DNA from 4 places in the Enterobacter cloacae complex sp. 394I7 genome. Region 1 is predicted to be linked to each of the others. Evidence: predicted binding sites of a transcription regulator. Region 1 holds the regulator's gene; each other region holds the start of a gene.
What was found. The regulator CRP, encoded in region 1, controls carbon source genes, mostly activating them, when cyclic AMP is high. The targets are predictions, from matches to a motif close to ATGTGANNNNNNTCACAT.
Positions count from the first base shown of each region.

Region 2: azuC (stress response protein AzuC) is a predicted target of CRP. The motif match lies at 3,340-3,357, and genes of this name have one in related genera.
Region 3: bhsA (multiple stress resistance protein BhsA) is a predicted target of CRP. The motif match lies at 2,966-2,983, and genes of this name have one in related genera.
Region 4: focA (formate transporter FocA) is a predicted target of CRP. The motif match lies at 2,342-2,359, and genes of this name have one in related genera.

Region 1 is NZ_JBXWCR010000006.1:21,129-25,783, forward strand. Features, by position in the region: gene AC2FAP_RS18530 (hydrolase) at 1-354, shown strand, start outside; gene AC2FAP_RS18535 (YheU family protein) at 351-569, shown strand; gene AC2FAP_RS18540 (phosphoribulokinase) at 600-1,469, shown strand; gene AC2FAP_RS18545 (OsmC family protein) at 1,536-1,940, opposite strand; gene crp (cAMP-activated global transcriptional regulator CRP) at 2,252-2,884, shown strand; gene AC2FAP_RS18555 (YccS/YhfK family putative transporter) at 2,942-4,655, shown strand, end outside.
Region 2 is NZ_JBXWCR010000001.1:1,802,642-1,807,296, forward strand. Features, by position in the region: gene AC2FAP_RS08770 (DJ-1 family glyoxalase III) at 1-236, opposite strand, end outside; gene AC2FAP_RS08775 (non-heme ferritin-like protein) at 743-1,246, shown strand; gene AC2FAP_RS08780 (anaerobic C4-dicarboxylate transporter) at 1,422-2,765, shown strand; gene AC2FAP_RS08785 (DUF2766 family protein) at 2,815-3,066, opposite strand; gene azuC (stress response protein AzuC) at 3,176-3,259, opposite strand; gene AC2FAP_RS08795 (RpiB/LacA/LacB family sugar-phosphate isomerase) at 3,410-4,048, opposite strand; gene AC2FAP_RS08800 (HD domain-containing phosphohydrolase) at 4,296-4,655, shown strand, end outside.
Region 3 is NZ_JBXWCR010000001.1:703,412-708,066, forward strand. Features, by position in the region: gene AC2FAP_RS03410 (NAD(P)/FAD-dependent oxidoreductase) at 79-1,383, shown strand; gene AC2FAP_RS03415 (glycine zipper 2TM domain-containing protein) at 1,576-2,115, shown strand; gene comR (TetR family copper-responsive transcriptional repressor ComR) at 2,175-2,810, opposite strand; gene bhsA (multiple stress resistance protein BhsA) at 3,055-3,312, shown strand; gene ldtC (L,D-transpeptidase LdtC) at 3,392-4,357, opposite strand; gene mfd (transcription-repair coupling factor) at 4,507-4,655, opposite strand, start outside.
Region 4 is NZ_JBXWCR010000001.1:486,752-491,406, reverse strand. Features, by position in the region: gene AC2FAP_RS02355 (DUF421 domain-containing protein) at 1-122, opposite strand, end outside; gene ycaO (30S ribosomal protein S12 methylthiotransferase accessory factor YcaO) at 250-2,010, shown strand; gene focA (formate transporter FocA) at 2,418-3,275, shown strand; gene pflB (formate C-acetyltransferase) at 3,327-4,655, shown strand, end outside.

The sequences.
Region 1 (4,655 bases):
CCCGTGAGCCTGCGTCAGTTGAAAAAGGTCCGTCGCATCCGCGAATTCGACGATCTGATCACCGCCAAAATTCACGGTTTTGCCGATGCGATTGACTACTATCGTCAGTGCAGCGCCATGCCGCTGCTCAGTAAGATCACGCAACCGACGCTTATCATTCATGCCAAAGATGACCCGTTTATGGATCATCACTCTATCCCCGCGCAGGAATTTTTGCCTGCCAACGTTCACTACCAGCTGACAGAGCATGGTGGTCACGTGGGGTTCATCGGTGGAACGTTGCGTCGCCCGAAAATGTGGCTGGAGTCGCGTATTCCTGACTGGCTTACCCCTTATCTGGACGGTGCAAAATGATTATTCCGTGGCAGGACCTCTCCCCCGAAACGCTCGATAATCTGATTGAAAGCTTTGTCTTGCGCGAAGGTACCGATTATGGTGAACATGAACGTTCGCTTGAGCAAAAGGTCAACGATGTGAAGCGCCAGCTCAAAAGCGGCGACGTGGTGCTGGTATGGTCTGAACTGCATGAGACGGTCAATATCATGCCCCGCAACGCGTTTCATGGCTGATCTTTAAACCTTTCCAGTCAGGGAGTTGCTATGTCTGCCAGACATCCGGTTATTGCCGTTACGGGTTCGAGTGGTGCGGGAACCACCACGACCAGCCTCGCTTTTCGTAAGATTTTCGCCCAACTGAATCTCCGTGCGGCGGAGGTCGAAGGCGATAGCTTTCACCGCTACACGCGCCCGGAGATGGATATGGCTATCCGCAAGGCGCGCGATCTGGGTAAACACATCAGCTACTTCGGCCCGGAGGCCAATGACTTCGGCCTGCTGGAGCAAACCTTTCAGGAGTACGGCCAGAGCGGCAAGGGGCAGTCACGCAAATATCTGCACACCTACGATGAAGCCGTTCCCTGGAACCAGGTGCCCGGCACCTTTACCCCCTGGCAACCGCTGCCGGAACCGACCGACGTCCTGTTTTACGAAGGGTTGCACGGTGGCGTGGTGACGCCGCAGCATGACGTGGCGCGTCACGTGGATCTGCTGGTTGGCGTGGTGCCCATCGTGAACCTTGAGTGGATCCAGAAGCTGACGCGTGACATCAGCGAGCGCGGCCATTCACGCGAGGCGGTGATGGATTCCGTCGTGCGCTCCATGGAAGACTACATTACTTACCTGACGCCGCAGTTCTCCCGCACGCATATCAACTTCCAGCGCGTACCGACAGTGGACACCTCTAACCCGTTCGCCGCCAAAAGTATCCCGTCGCTGGATGAGAGCTTTGTGGTTATCCATTTCCGCAATCTCGACGGCATTGATTACCCCTGGCTGCTGGCGATGCTGCAGGGCTCATTTATTTCGCACATGAATACGTTAGTGGTTCCGGGCGGAAAAATGGGGCTGGCAATGGAATTAATTATGATGCCGCTGGTGCAGCGGTTGATAGAAGGGAAGAAAATCGCCTGATGATTTCCCTCTCCGCGTGGGAGAGGGCTTCGGTGAGGGCATCGGGGTGAACGATGCCCCCCAATATCAGGCGTCGATCACTTCATACGAATGCGTAATTTTTACCGCTTTCTCGAGCATTAACGCGACCGAGCAGTATTTCTCCGCTGAAAGATCGACCGCGCGTGAGACCGCCGCGTCTTTCAGTTCTTTCCCGCTGACGATGAAATGCAGGTTAATGTGGGTGAACAGGCGTGGTGCCTCTTCGCGGCGTTCTGAGGTGAGTTTTACTTCGCAGTCGGTCACATCGTGCCGGCCTTTTTGCAGGATCGACACCACATCAATTGCGCTGCATCCACCTGCTGCCATCAGCACCATTTCCATTGGGCTTGGTGCTTTATCGCCGGAGTTACCATCCATCAAAATCTGGTGTCCTGAAGCGGACTCGCCCAGGAACGTTAAACCTTCAACCCATTTCACACGCGCTTGCATATTCACTCACTCCAACGTTGCATTTTTGGTGACAGATTACGCGTGCGTTACATTTCTCGCAATGGAAGGCGACCTGCGTCATGCTGAAGCGAGACACCAGGAGACACGCGGCGAAAGCTATGCTAAAACACTCAGGATGCTACAGTAATACATTGACGTTACACATGTATGCAGAGGACATCAAACTTTACTGGCTGCGAAACGTTACGATAGCCGACTTCCCAGGGTATGGGTAAGAATTCGATTGCAACCCCAGAGTCCGGATGCATCTTATGACTCTGGTGACAGCTTATAACAGAGGATAACAGCGCATGGTGCTTGGCAAACCGCAAACAGACCCGACTCTCGAATGGTTCTTGTCTCATTGCCACATTCATAAGTACCCATCGAAGAGCACGCTGATTCACCAGGGTGAAAAAGCGGAAACGTTGTATTACATCGTCAAAGGCTCGGTGGCAGTGCTGATCAAAGATGAAGAAGGGAAAGAGATGATCCTTTCTTATCTGAACCAGGGCGATTTCATCGGTGAACTGGGCCTGTTTGAAGAAGGCCAGGAACGTAGCGCCTGGGTTCGTGCAAAGACAGCATGTGAAGTGGCTGAAATTTCCTACAAGAAATTCCGTCAGTTGATTCAAGTTAACCCTGACATCCTGATGCGTCTTTCTTCGCAGATGGCGCGCCGTCTGCAGGTGACATCTGAGAAAGTGGGTAACCTCGCCTTCCTGGACGTGACCGGCCGTATCGCTCAGACCCTGCTGAATCTGGCGAAACAACCCGATGCGATGACTCACCCTGATGGCATGCAAATTAAAATTACCCGTCAGGAAATCGGTCAGATTGTCGGTTGCTCCCGTGAAACAGTGGGCCGTATTCTGAAAATGCTGGAAGATCAGAACCTGATCTCCGCACACGGTAAAACCATCGTGGTTTACGGAACGCGTTAATTCCGCTCAAACGGCGTGCCATCGCAAGGTGTCACGCCGTTTTTGTCTCTATTCCCCATGTGGCGCAGGCTGATTTATCACCCGGAAGTTAACTACGCACTGCGGCAAACGCTGGTGTTGTGCCTTCCTGTGGCCGTGGGCCTGATTCTGGGCCATCTTCAGCAAGGTCTGCTCTTCTCTCTCGTTCCCGCCTGCTGCAACATTGCCGGTCTGGATACACCGCATAAGCGCTTTTTCAAACGGCTGATCGTGGGCGGCTCGCTGTTTGCGGGTTGTAGCCTCGCCGTACAGCTTTTGCTGGCCCGCGATATCCCGCTGCCGCTGATCCTCACCGTCCTGGCGATGACCCTGGGCGTAACCGCTGAGATCAGCTCACTGCACGCACGTTTGCTTCCCGCGTCGCTGATTGCCGCCATCTTCACGCTGAGCCTTGCGGGCAACATGCCGGTGTGGGAGCCGCTGCTGATCTACGCCCTCGGTACGCTGTGGTACGGGCTGTTTAACTGGTTTTGGTTCTGGCTGTGGCGGGAACAGCCGCTGCGGGAATCCCTGAGCCTGCTCTACGTGCAGCTGGCGGATTACTGTGAAGCCAAATACACCTTGCTCACCCAGCATACCGATCCAGAAAAATCACTGCCGCCGCTGCTGACGCGTCAGCAAAAGGTGGTGGACCTGATAAGCCAGTGTTATCAACAGCTGCATATGCTCGCCGCCAATAAGAACCACGAATATAAGCGGCTGCTGCGCGTCTTCCAGGTGGGGCTGGACTTACAGGAGCATATCTCCGTGAGCCTGCACCAGCCGCAGGAGGTGCAAAAACTGGTCGAGCGCAGCCATGCCGAAGCGGTGATCCGCTGGAACGCGCAAACCGTCTCCGCGCGCCTTCGGGTGCTGGCTGACGATATTCTGTATCACCGCTACCCCACGCGCTTTAACATGGACAAACAGCTCGGCGCGCTGGAGAAGATTGCCCGTCAGCATGAAGACAACCCGGTGGGTCAGTTTGCCGCCTGGCACTTCAGCCGTATCGCCCGCGTGTTACGAACCCAGCGTCCGCTTTATCCGCGCGACCTGATGGCCGACAAACAAAAACGCCTGCCGCTGCTGCCGGCGCTCAGAAGCTACCTCTCCCTTAAATCATCTGCCCTGCGCAACGCCGCGCGAATTAGCGTGATGCTAAGCATTGCCAGCCTGATGGGCATGGCGCTGCATCTGCCCAAACCGTACTGGATTTTAATGACCATCCTCTTTGTCACCCAGAACGGCTATGGCGCGACGCGGGTGCGCATTCTGCACCGGGCAGGCGGAACGATGGCGGGGCTGATCATTGCGGGCGTTACGCTGCACTTTCACGTGCCGGAAGGCTATACGCTGGCAGGGATGCTGGTGATCACGATGGTGAGCTACCTGATCATCCGCAAAAACTACGGCTGGGCGATGGTGGGCTTTACGGTAACGGCGGTGTATACCCTGCAGTTGCTCACGCTCAACGGCGAGCAGTTTATTATCGCCAGGCTGGTCGATACCCTGATCGGCTGCCTGATTGCCTTTGGCGGCATGGTCTGGCTGTGGCCTCAGTGGCAAAGCGGGCTGCTCAGACAGAACGCCCATGATGCGCTGGAGGCCGACCAGCAGGCCATTCGCCTGATCTTGAGTGACGACCCGCAGCCCTCTCCGCTGGCGTATCAGCGGATGAAGGTCAACCAGGCGCATAACGCCCTGTTTAACTCGCTGAATCAGGCCATGCAGGAGCCCGGCTTTAACTCGCACT
Region 2 (4,655 bases), on a different contig from region 1:
AGATTTGCGCTGCCCTGCGGTCCCCCGGGTAGAACAATCGCATCGTAAAGCGAATCGCTGCGTTCTGATAAGGTGCTGTCTGCCACCATGGGAATGTTATGGTAACTGACCACTGCACGCGACTGCGCGCAGGCCAGAGTTTCCACGTCGATGTTCAGCCGGCGCAAAATATCAATGGTGATAATCGCCTCTGCTTCCTCAAAACCGGGTGCCAACAGCACCGCAACCTTTGCCATCATAGACCTCAATGATTGAAACAAGATAAAACAGTGTTTCATTTTTACATAATCATTAAGAACAATCTTGCACGGCGATCACACACTCGCCTTTTTGCGATAAATTGATTTAGCGCAATTTTATTCCTCAAAATATATCCTGATTGATTGATCTGTTTTTCACATCGTCACAGAAGATTCTGTTGCCTTAATATTTTCACTCTTGAAAAAACGAGACAAACAATACATAAACACATAAAAATCAATTAGTTGTTAATGTGTTAATTTATATCCACCTGTTTTCATTTCTGTACTATATTAAATTTTGTAATGTATGGCAAACACAGCCTAATTAAGAGTTTTCTTAGACAGAATACAAGGGTATGCTTATTTATATCGAACACAGGAAGTGAATATTCGATCGACTTTTGTCGCCGCAGAAATGCCATTTCTGCATTCCATTATGTGTGCCTGCCGGGTCAGGTTAGCCGCGGACATCACGTCCCACAGTCAATAAGGATATGAGTATGACTACCCAAACGATGATGCAAAAACTCAATGCCCAGTTGAACCTCGAGTTCTATGCCTCGAATCTGCACCTGCATATCAGCTCGTGGTGTTCCGAAAACAGTCTCAATGGCTCTGCCACTTTTTTTCGCAGCCAGGCGCAAAGCAACGTCACCCATATGATGCGTGTTTTTAACTTCATGAAAGCCGCAGGGGCAAACCCAACCGTAAAAGCGCTTGATACGATCGACGATAACTACTCTTCTCTGGAAGAATTGTTTGAGAAAACACTGGAACAGTACGAACAGCGTTGCAGCACGCTTAACAAGCTGGCCGATGAAGCCAGAGCACAACACGACACCAAAACCCTTAAATTCTTACGCGATATGGATAAAGCGCAACAGCAGGACGGCATGCTGCTTAAAACGCTGGCGGACGAAATCCATAACGCGCAGCAGGCGGGTTTATGTCCGGAACAAACCGACCGTCATCTGCTTGACCTTGTGACGGTACAGCACCACTGATCATTTTCCTGCTCCCTGACAGGCGCGCTTTTCGGCCCACCGGGAGCAGGTTCCCCCTCTCGTCGCCAACCTTCTGCTTTTGCTAAGATTTAACAAATCAGATCTCGCTCTCAATGATTAACCACACAACATGTAATGATTTATTTAATTACATTATCATTGACGAGGGAGCATCATGATCACCATTGAGTTTATTGTCATCCTCCTCTGCCTGCTGACAGGTACGCGTTTCGGCGGCATGGGGCTTGGGTTGATAAGCGGTATTGGCCTTTTTATTTTATGTTTTGTCTTTGGTCTGCAACCCGGCAAACCGCCGGTTGACGTGATGCTGACCATTCTCGCCGTCATTGGGTGTGCCGCAACGCTTCAGACCGCAGGCGGCCTGAACGTCATGATGCAATTTGCTGAGCGCCTGCTGCGCAAACATCCTCAACACATCACGCTTCTCGCCCCTTTTACCACCTGGATGCTGACCTTTCTCTGCGGGACCGGACACGTGGTGTACACCATGTTTCCCATCATTGCGGATATCGCCCTGAAAAAAGGGATCCGCCCGGAACGCCCAATGGCCGTGGCATCAGTGGCATCGCAGATGGCAATTACGGCCTCGCCGGTCTCCGTGGCCGTTGTGTCACTGGTCTCCATTCTGGGCGCGCAGCATGGGCTCGGCCACGCGTGGGGAATACTGGAAATTCTCGCCGTCTCGGTTCCTGCCTCACTGTTCGGTGTGGCGATTGCTGCGCTGTGGAGTTTGCGTCGTGGGAAAGCGTTAGCGGACGATAAGGAGTTTCAGGAAAAGCTCAAAGATCCGAAGCAGCGTGAATTCATCTACGGCGGGACGGAAACGTTAATGAATCAACGTTTTCCAAAGCAGGCCTACTGGTCCACGTGGATTTTCTTCGCCGGCATTGCCGTGGTTGTCCTGCTGGGGGCATTCCCTGACCTGCGCCCTGCATTTGAGATAAAAGGAAAAATGACGGCGTTGTCGATGAACCTTGTCATCCAGATGATGATGTTAATTGCCGGTGCCGTAATGCTGATGGCCTGCAAGGTCAATGCGTCTGCCATTTCTAACGGCGCGGTGTTTAAGGCGGGTATGGTCGCGATCTTCTCGGTGTTCGGGGTGGCGTGGATGAGCGATACCTTTTTCCAGGCGCATCTTGATGAGTTAAAGCTGGCGCTGGAAGGCGTGGTGAAAAGCCATCCGTGGACCTACGCGATTGTGCTGTTCCTGGTATCAAAGCTGGTGAACAGCCAGGCGGCAGCCCTGACGGCCGTTGCGCCTATGGGACTGATGCTGGGAATCGACCCGAAAATGCTGATCGCCTTTTTCCCGGCCTCTTACGGCTATTTTGTCCTGCCGACCTACCCAAGCGATTTAGCCTGCATCGGCTTTGACCGTTCGGGCACAACCCGCATCGGCAAATTTATCATTAACCACAGCTTTATTCTGCCGGGATTAATTGGCGTAAGCTGCGCGTGTGCGGCGAGCTATTTACTGGTACAGACGTTCTTTTAAGGTGAGCGAAGGGCGACAAACGGTCGCCCTTTTTAGCGTCAGGCGGGCTTTAGTGAGACTCGCCCTGCGGCGTGAATCGCAGTTCAATCAGCGCGATGGCTTTCTGAATAGCGCGAAGCGTGACCGGGTCAGCCGCAGCGGGATGGCTGTTGAAATCGATATTTTTCAGCTGCGTGGACATCTTCTCGCGCACTTCAACCGGCGCAATAACGTCCAGGACATCAAGGATTTGTTTGATAACTAACTGACAGGCGACAACGTCAGACACCAGCTCCTGATCGGCGCTCAGGTTTTGTGACATGGGGCTTTCTCCTTATTTAAAGGCCGCCATAGTAACAAAACGAAGGCCCATTCATCTCCCTCTCGTCGCTTACGGGCACAAAAAAACCCGCCGAAGCAGGTTTTTTTCATCAGAACATTGCGCCCGGTGGCACGTCTTTGAAAGTGTTGCAGTAGTTAGCCCACATACTTTTCAGGATCTTGCGAAGTTTCATCAGGTAGCTCCATTAACTTGTTATACAACTTTATCGTCAATGTGCTTATAATATGACCATCGTCACAAAAATCAATATTTTTGTGACGCAAATCACAATTTCATGCTTCCTGCCAAACCTGAAAAGTGGGGCTCACGGCACCTGAAAGCGTCAGCCTACGATCCCGCGAACAAAAGCTTCGATCTCTTTGTCCTGGCAATTCTCAAAGAAGCACTGCTGGAAACGCTGACCCGAAACGGCCGTCTTCACCAGCTCGGGATCGATTGCGCGCAGCGTATCCAGATAGTTCTCTTTCACGACCGCCGCTTTAACCTGGTTCAGAATACCGGCGTTACGCACCTGCGGCTCTTTGCGCTCGGGCGGATAACCTTCACCGTTTCGACCCGTGAACGCTTTTTCAAAGATAAACCGAACGTTCAGTTCAGCCCCCCAACCGAAGCCTTTGGCAAACGGCAGGGAGAGCGCGTTACCGTTGTTGATCTGAGCAAACAGGAACGCATCCGCAGGATCAATGCAATAGCCGCAGATAACACCCGGGTGGATGTTCAGCGACATCAATGCTCCCTGCCCCGTACCGCAGCCGGTCACAACAAAATCAACGGCTTTCGCATTCAGTAAAATGCTCGCCATAATCCCCAGATGGATATAGGTCAGGTGATGGTCATTCTCGTCGCTCATGCCCACGTTATAAACCGGGAACCCTTTTTCATCGGCTACCGTTTTCAACTCTTTCAGTATCACCGGGTTTTTCGCGGCCTGGCTGTTTTCCATCATCAGTGCAATTTTCATTTCATCTCTCCTGAATGCGTGGCGGGAGATCCCGCTATGGATACCTTTACCTGTTCACCCTACTATCAAACAAACAACCTTTCAAATTAAATGAAAGGTTGTTTTAAAAAACAAAGACGGGTTCACAATTTAGCGAGAATGAGACCGTACGCCAAACGTGCATTAAAAAGTTAAAGCAAACCTGTTGCCGCTTCAGCCCGTTAGCTAGACTGCAAAAGTACACGCTAAAATCGTATGGGGTTGACCTGTGAATCAGCGCTGCCGGATGCTTCGCTCCCTCTTTCTACTCGCGTTGACGGGTCTGTTGCTTGCTTGCCCCCCTGCCCGGGCAGAAGAGCCTGTACCGGTCTGGATCTTTGATGCTAACAACTTCGAATCCTGGCGCACACCGCAAGGAGAGTGGCAGGGTTTTTATCCTGAACTGATTAAGGCCATCAATAAACAGGCGGGTACGCAGCTGCAGCTGCGGCCGCTCTCCGGTGCCGATATTAGCCAGCGTTTTGCACAAAATGAGTATGGCGTGTATGCCGGGGTATTGCGCACGGAGAAGCGAGCCAGAACCAAAATTCTCTCAGCACGTTTGTTTGATAACGACGTGGTGGCCGCC
Region 3 (4,655 bases), on a different contig from region 1:
TGCTGTAACCTGTTGTTAATTAAGGGTTATTTTTATAACTTTTAATTAACAATTGGTTAATAATTTGAGGGGGTCACGTTGACTACGCCATTGAAAAAGATAGTGATTGTCGGCGGTGGTGCTGGCGGGCTGGAGCTGGCTACACAGTTAGGCAAGAAGCTCGGTCGCGGCAAAAAAGCCAAAATTACGCTGGTGGATCGTAACCATAGCCATCTGTGGAAACCGCTGTTGCACGAAGTGGCGACCGGTTCACTGGATGAGGGCGTGGACGCGCTGAGCTATCTGGCACATGCGCGCAATCACCATTTCCAGTTCCAGCTGGGCTCCGTGGTGGATATCAATCGTGAGAGCAAAACCATTACCCTGGCAGAGCTGCGCGATGAAAAAGGGGAACTGCTGGTCCCTGAGCGCAAACTGCCGTATGACACGCTGGTCATGGCGCTGGGCAGTACCTCCAATGACTTCAACACACCAGGTGTAAAAGAGCACTGTATCTTCCTCGATAACCCACATCAGGCACGTCGTTTCCACCAGGAAATGCTGAACCTGTTCCTGAAGTACACCAGCAATATGGGTGCGAACGGGAAGGTTAATATCGCGATTGTTGGTGGGGGGGCGACGGGCGTCGAGCTTTCTGCTGAGCTGCACAACGCGGTGAAACAGCTGCACAGCTACGGCTATAAAGGCTTAACCAATGACGCGCTGAACGTGACGCTGGTTGAAGCGGGTGAACGTATTCTGCCGGCGCTGCCTCCGCGCATTTCCGGTGCGGCGCATAATGAACTGACCAAGCTGGGCGTGCGGGTTCTGACCCAAACCATGGTAACCAGCGCGGACGGCGGCGGCCTGCATACCAAAGATGGCGAGTACATCAAAGCAGACCTGATGGTCTGGGCTGCTGGCATCAAAGCACCTGATTTTATGAAAGAGATTGGCGGGCTGGAAACGAACCGTATTAACCAGCTGGTGACCGAGCCGACCCTGCAAACCACACGCGATCCGGACATTTTCGCCATCGGCGACTGTGCTTCCTGCGCGCGTCCGGAGGGCGGTTTTGTGCCTCCGCGTGCTCAGGCAGCGCACCAGATGGCAAGCCTGGTACTGCACAATATTCTGGCGCAGTACAAAGGTAAGCCGATGAAAGCCTATGTCTATAAAGACCATGGTTCTCTGGTATCGCTCTCGAACTTCTCTACTGTCGGCAGCCTGATGGGTAACCTGATGCGCGGCTCTATGATGGTGGAAGGGCGTATTGCACGCTTTGTCTATATCTCGCTCTATCGTATGCACCAGATTGCCCTGCACGGTTACTTCAAAACCGGGCTGATGATGCTGGTGGGACGAATCAACCGCGTTATTCGACCACGCCTGAAGCTGCACTAATATTCTCTCCCTCCGGGGCCTCCGGAGGGAATTTTTAGCATATCATGCTGCTCAACGTACATTGAGTGCTTAAGAGTTCTCCTAAACACGATATATCTCTCCTCCACGTCCACTTTTTGATCCTTTGTCTTATTGGCGAAGCGCGACCTGCATTGCAAAATTGTTACCAATAGCAACAAAGGAGGAAGTCCCGTGAATAAATCAATGTTGGCGGGTATAGGGATTGGCGTCGCTGCTGCGTTAGGTGTGGCTGCCGTTGCCAGTCTCAACGTACTGGATCGCGGCCCACAATACGCTCAGGTCGTGTCTGCTACCCCGATTAAAGAAACCGTGAAAACGCCTCGTCAGGAGTGCCGTAACGTCTCCGTGACCCATCGCCGTCCGGTACAGGATGAAAACCGTATCGCCGGTTCAGTACTGGGTGCGGTTGCCGGTGGTGTGATTGGCCATCAGTTTGGTGGTGGTCGTGGTAAAGATGTGGCGACCGTGGTCGGCGCGCTGGGCGGCGGCTATGCCGGTAACCAGGTGCAGGGCGCTATGCAGGATAACGACACGTACACGACGACTCAGCAGCGCTGCAAAACCGTCTATGACAAGTCGGAGAAAATGCTGGGTTACGACGTGACGTACAAAATTGGCGATCAGCAGGGCAAGATCCGCATGGATAAAGACCCGGGCACTCAAATTCCGCTGGATGGAAACGGCCAGCTGGTACTGAATAACAAAGTGTAAAAAAGATGTTCTCTGAACTTAGCTCCTCAAGCGCTCAGGCTGAGGAGCTTTTTTTTGCGTCAGATTTTGAGCAGTTCAGGCCACAGTTTCAGCGTGGTCGCGGTAATTGTTTGCAGTTTTTCCAGCGTAGCCCCTTCACGGGCGCTTATCGACATACCCTGCAAAATACAGTTCAGGTATTGCGCCAGCATCTGTGGATTGCAATGCGCAGGAATTTCACCTCGTTGTTGGCGCTGAGACAGGAACGCGCTTAGCGTCTCTTCCTGCATGGCATGGCGCGATTTCACCGTGTTGGCAATCTCTTTTGAGGAGGCCGCAAGGGTGGCAGAGGTGTTAATCATAAAGCAGCCCGCAGGGGTATCTTTACTGGTGAAGCAGGTCGCGACGGTGGTGAAGTAGTCCCGTAGCGCCTGTTCTACGCTTTTCTCTTCACAAAACAGCTGGGCTTCGTGTTTCGCCGCAAAGCGCGAAATGTATCTGTCCAGCACTGCCCTGAACAGCCCCTCTTTATTGGTGAATTCAGCATACAGCGTGGGTGCTTTGGCACCGGTAGCTTCCACCAGATCGGAAAGCGAGGTCGCTTCATACCCATGTTGCCAGAAGAGAGTCATGGCCTTATCAAGCGCTGCATCCCTGTCGAACACTTTTGGTCGGCCACGGCTTTTCTTCGCGCAACTCGTCACGTCGGTTGTCATTTGCCGTTGGTCCTCTGTTGGTTTGTTGAATAATCATTATAAAAATAATCGCGGGTGACCACCAGCACTGATGAGAGAAAAATAAATTAATCATATGGGTATGAAAAATAACGAATTTAAAATTTAATTAATGTTCGTTATAAAAAGATGTTGACGCGTGAGCTGGATCACATTTATTATTTACCTATCGATCGTTAACTAAATGGCTAACGACCTCCAAATCATCTGCCCAAAGGTAAAAATCATGAAAAACGTAAAAACCCTCATCGCTGCTGCTGTTCTGAGTTCACTTTCTTTTGCAAGCTTCGCTGCGGTTGAAGTGCAATCAACCCCTGCTGATCAGCATAAAGTCGGGACTATCTCTGCTTCTGCCGGGACTAACCTGGGCTCACTGGAAGATCAGCTGGCGCAGAAAGCTGACGAGATGGGTGCAAAATCTTTCCGCATCACCTCAGTGACCGGTCCTAACACCCTGCACGGCACCGCTGTTATCTACAAATAAGCCGGGCTAAACCCTCATTTATGCCACTGCGATGCCACTGTAAAAAAGCCCTGCTCAGCAGGGCTTTTTTTATTGGGGATCACATCGACTGCTGGGTGACATCCTGATGCCGGGTGACATCGGTGGGCATCCCGGAACGCGCCTCCATCGCACGCTCCATCACGATGCCATCCGTGCGGGCATTCGTTTTAAAGCTCACCATCGCGGCATTCAGATTAATTGGCAGTGTCTGCGGATCGTCGCCAATGTTTTTCGATAACGGCTGGTGAATTTCAACCAGTCTTACGCCACCCGGCTCCTCAGAAACCTTAATGGGCGTATTAATAATATTCACTCGGGTACCAGGCGCGATCACGCTATAGAGCGTCTTGATATCATCATCGCGCAGACGAATACAGCCGGAACTGACGCGCATCCCGATACCGAAATCCGCATTTGTTCCATGCAGAAGGTAAACGCCACCATAGGCCGCAAGACGGATCGCGTGGTGACCCATCGGATTCTCCGGACCCGCTGGCACCACAGCCGGCAAATCAATCCCCTGTGCTTTATAGCGAGCACGAATATTAGCCGTTGGCGTCCAGGTTGGGTTGGCACGTTTATCCGATACGGTGGTGACCATTGTTGGGGTCAGCGTGTCGCCGCCCAGTTGGCCAATACCGATTGGATAAACGGTGACTTCATTTTTACCCGGTGGGTAATAGTAAAGACGCAGCTCGGCAAGGTTTATCACGATCCCTTCGCGCGCGACATCCGGGAGAATGGTCTGCAACGGGATGGTCAGGACGCTGCCAGCACGTGGCACATAGGGGTCGACGCCAGGGTTAGCCTGCAGCAGAGCCAGAAAGCCTACGTTATATTTTTTGGCAATCGCTTCGAGCGATCCCCCATTATTTTCAACCACATGAAAACGGTTTTCGCCCACGACCTTGCTGCCAGCAGGGGGAAGAGGCCAGGTATTTGCGCGTGCAGGAAGCGCAACAGCGACCGTTGCTGCCAGCGCAAACACGGTTATCAAGCGGGTAAAACGCGAAAAGGTCATCATCACCATAATCCATATAAATAATAAGGTTATTGTTTTATAAGGCGTTAACGATAATTATGGCGAATGGGTATGTCGGGAAATCCAGGTGAAGTGCAAAGAGTTTGTAAATTGTCCCCCCGTAAGCATTGCGCCAACGGGGGGAAGGGGAATTATGCGACAGCGTTCTCTTCCAGCTGACGCATAAAGTGACGAACCCACTCCATCCGGTTTTTACGATCCGTCAGCTCCTGCGTAAATTTCAGACGCGTTGGACCATCCAGACGGAAATGCTGCGGCTGTTTCTGGAGCAGACCGATTA
Region 4 (4,655 bases), on a different contig from region 1:
CCGGTGATTTTGAGAAACAGGAAGACCAATACAAAGGTATACAGGCTGCGCAGGGCCACTTCGCCCAAAAATTCGGGAGGAACTTTATCAAACGCCATCCGCTGGAGATCAAATGCTTTCATTTTTCTATGCCTTAACAGTAAGTTACTGTCTGTAAGCATAGTCGAGTCTTTTATTTTCGCCGAAGATAGCACCTGTCACGCAAAACCCGTATCATTGCGCGCTTTACGTACGATAAAAGTGAACGCCATGACTCAAACGTTTATCCCCGGCAAAGACGCCGCTCTGGAAGATTCCATCGCTCGCTTCCAGCAGAAACTGACCGACCTGGGCTTTAATATCGAAGAAGCCTCCTGGCTCAACCCGGTGCCTCATGTCTGGTCCGTGCATATTCGCGATAAAGAGTGTGCCCTGTGCTTTACCAACGGTAAAGGCGCGACAAAAAAAGCGGCACTGGCCTCTGCGCTGGGTGAGTATTTTGAACGTCTGTCGACCAACTATTTCTTCGCCGATTTCTGGCTGGGTGAAACCATCGCCAACGGCCCGTTCGTGCACTATCCGAACGAAAAATGGTTCCCGCTGCCTGAAGACGACGCGCTGCCGGAAGGCATTCTCGACGCGCGTCTGCGTGCGTTCTACGATCCGGAAAACGAACTGACCGCCAGCATGCTGATCGATCTGCAGTCCGGCAATGAGGATCGTGGTATCTGCGCCCTGCCGTTCACGCGTCAGTCTGATGAGCAGACCGTCTATATCCCGATGAACATCGTTGGCAACTTGTATGTGTCCAACGGTATGTCTGCCGGTAATACCCGTAATGAAGCGCGCGTACAGGGGCTGTCTGAAGTCTTCGAACGCCACATTAAAAACCGCATCATTGCCGAATCCATCAGCCTGCCTGAAATTCCGGCTGACGTGCTGGCGCGCTACCCGGGCGTGGTGGAATCCATCGCCAGGCTGGAAGCGGAAGGTTTCCCAATCTTTGCCTATGACGGCTCACTGGGCGGTAAATACCCGGTTATCTGTGTGGTGCTGTTTAACCCTGAAAACGGAACCTGCTTCGCCTCTTTCGGCGCGCACCCTGACTTTGGCGTGGCGCTGGAGCGTACCGTCACCGAGTTACTGCAGGGCCGTGGCCTGAAAGATCTGGACGTGTTTACGCCACCGACCTTTGACGATGAAGAAGTGGCCGAGCACACCAACCTTGAAACCCACTTCATCGACTCCAGCGGTTTGATCTCCTGGGATCTGTTTAAGCAGGACGCGGACTATCCGTTCGTCGACTGGAGCTTTGCAGGTACCACCGAAGAAGAGTTCGCCACGCTGATGGCTATCTTTAAGGCGGAAGATAAAGAAGTCTACATCGCTGACTACGAACACCTTGGCGTGTACGCCTGCCGCATTCTGGTGCCGGGCATGTCCGACATCTATCCGGCAGAAGATCTGTGGCTGGCGAACAACAGCATGGGCGCGCACCTGCGTGAAACCCTGCTGGCCTTGCCGGGCAGCGAATGGGAAAAAGAAGATTACCTGAACCTGATCGCGCAACTGGACGAGGAAGGCCATGATGACTTCACCCGCGTACGCGAGCTGCTGGGTCTGGCGACCGGTAAAGATAACGGCTGGTATACCCTGCGTATTGGTGAGCTGAAAGCAATGCTGGCACTGGCTGGTGGCGATCTGGATCAGGCCCTGGCCTGGACCGAGTGGACTATGGAATTTAACCAGTCTGTCTTCTCTGCCGAACGCACTAACTACTATCGCTGCCTGCAAACCCTGCTGCTTCTCGCGCAGGAAGAAGATCGTCAGCCGCTGCAATACCTGAATGCGTTTGTTCGCATGTACGGTGCTGACGCCGTTGAAGCCGCCAGCGCAGCACTGAGCGGTGAAGCGCCGTTCTACGGTCTTCAGGCTGTGGATAGCGACCTGAAAGCCTTTCCGGCACATCAGTCTCTGCTGAAAGCGTATGAAAAATTGCAGAAGGCGAAATCCGCTTACTGGTCAAAATAAGCGCATATAACATTATCAGCTGTAGGCGTATTCAATCGTCTGGGCTATATTACGGGGCAATTTCATTGCCCCGTTTTTTTATTTTTTTCGGCAATGACTGTTGATTGTAATAATAAAGTTAAATATGGGTAAATATAATAATATTTACCTGGGCTTTACTGTTACTTTTTATGGTAATTACTCCATATTAATTAACTGTTGCAGAGGGGGCCGAAAGAAATAATTCAACTCTTTTCATAACTTTTAAAATTTATTTTTATACGGATAATCAAATACTTACTCCGCTTTTGCTGTAAATCCATACACATTGCGGGCCTATAAGCCAGGCGAGATATGATCTATATCAATTTCTCTTCTATAATGCTTTGTTAGTATCTCGTCGCCGACTTAATAAAGAGAGAGTTAGTGTGAAAGCTGACAACCCTTTTGATCTTTTACTCCCAGCTGCTATGGCCAAAGTTGCCGAAGAAGCGGGTGTCTATAAAGCAACGAAACACCCGATGAAGACGTTCTATCTGGCGATCACGGCTGGTGTGTTCATCTCTATCGCGTTTGTCTTCTACATCACTGCCACCACCGGTACTGCCGCGATGCCTTTCGGCATGGCGAAACTGATTGGCGGTATTTGCTTCTCACTGGGACTGATTCTTTGCGTCATCTGCGGCGCCGACCTCTTCACTTCTACAGTGTTGATTGTCGTGGCAAAAGCCAGCGGAAGAATTACCTGGGGTCAACTGGCGCGCAACTGGCTTAATGTCTATGTTGGCAACCTGATTGGCTGTCTGCTCTTTGTTCTGTTGATGTGGCTCTCTGGCGAGTATATGACCGCCAACGGTGGCTGGGGACTCAACGTCCTGCAGACCGCAGACCACAAAATGCACCACACATTTATCGAAGCCGTTGCTCTCGGCATCCTCGCTAACCTGATGGTCTGCCTGGCTGTCTGGATGAGCTACTCGGGTCGTAGCCTGATGGATAAAGCCATGATTATGGTTCTGCCGGTTGCGATGTTTGTTGCCAGCGGCTTCGAGCACAGTATTGCGAACATGTTTATGATCCCAATGGGAATTGTAATCCGCAACTTTGCAAGCCCGGAGTTCTGGACTGCTGTTGGTTCAACCCCGGAAAGTTTCTCTCACCTGACTATTATGAATTTCATTACTGATAACCTGATCCCTGTCACTATCGGGAACATTATCGGTGGGGGTCTGTTAGTTGGGTTGACATACTGGGTCATTTACCTGCGTGGCGACGACCATCATTGATGGTTATCTCAGGCAGTAAATAAAAAATCCACTTAAGAAGGTAGGTGTTACATGTCCGAGCTTAATGAAAAGTTAGCCACAGCCTGGGAAGGTTTTGCGAAAGGTGACTGGCAGAATGAAGTAAACGTACGTGACTTCATTCAGAAAAACTATACCCCGTATGAAGGTGACGAATCCTTCCTGGCTGGTGCAACTGACGCGACCACCAAGCTGTGGGACAGCGTAATGGAAGGCGTAAAACTGGAAAACCGCACTCACGCGCCAGTTGATTTTGACACCTCCGTTGCTTCTACCATCACTTCTCACGATGCTGGCTACATTAACAAAGCCCTTGAGAAAATCGTTGGTCTGCAGACTGAAGCACCACTGAAACGTGCGATCATCCCGTTCGGTGGTATCAAAATGGTTGAAGGTTCCTGCAAAGCGTATAACCGCGAGCTGGACCCAATGCTGAAAAAAATCTTCACCGAATACCGCAAAACCCACAACCAGGGTGTATTCGATGTTTACACCAAAGACATTCTGAACTGCCGTAAATCTGGCGTTCTGACTGGTCTGCCAGATGCCTATGGCCGTGGCCGTATCATCGGTGACTACCGTCGCGTTGCGCTGTACGGTATCGACTTCCTGATGAAAGACAAATACGCGCAGTTTGTTTCCCTGCAGTCTGATCTGGAAAACGGTGTAAACCTGGAAGCGACTATCCGTCTGCGTGAAGAAATCGCTGAACAGCATCGCGCGCTGGGTCAGATCAAAGAAATGGCGGCTAAATATGGCTGCGATATCTCTGGTCCTGCAACCAACGCTCAGGAAGCTATCCAGTGGACCTACTTCGGCTACCTGGCCGCAGTTAAGTCTCAGAACGGTGCAGCAATGTCCTTCGGTCGTGTATCCACCTTCCTGGATGCTTACATCGAACGTGATATGAAAGCGGGCAAAATCACCGAGCAAGACGCTCAGGAAATGATTGACCACCTGGTCATGAAACTGCGTATGGTTCGCTTCCTGCGTACCCCTGAATACGATGAGCTGTTCTCTGGTGACCCAATCTGGGCAACGGAATCTATCGGTGGTATGGGTGTTGATGGCCGTACTCTGGTTACCAAAAACAGCTTCCGCTTCCTGAACACCCTGTACACCATGGGTCCTTCTCCGGAGCCGAACATCACCGTTCTGTGGTCTGAAAAACTGCCTCTGAACTTCAAGAAATTCGCCGCTAAAGTGTCCATCGACACCTCTTCTCTGCAGTACGAGAACGATGACCTGATGCGTCCGGACTTCAACAACGATGACTACGCTATCGCATGCTGCGTAAGCCCAATGGTTGTTGGTAAACAAATGCAGTTCTTCGGTGCGCGTGCAAACCTGGCGAAAACCATG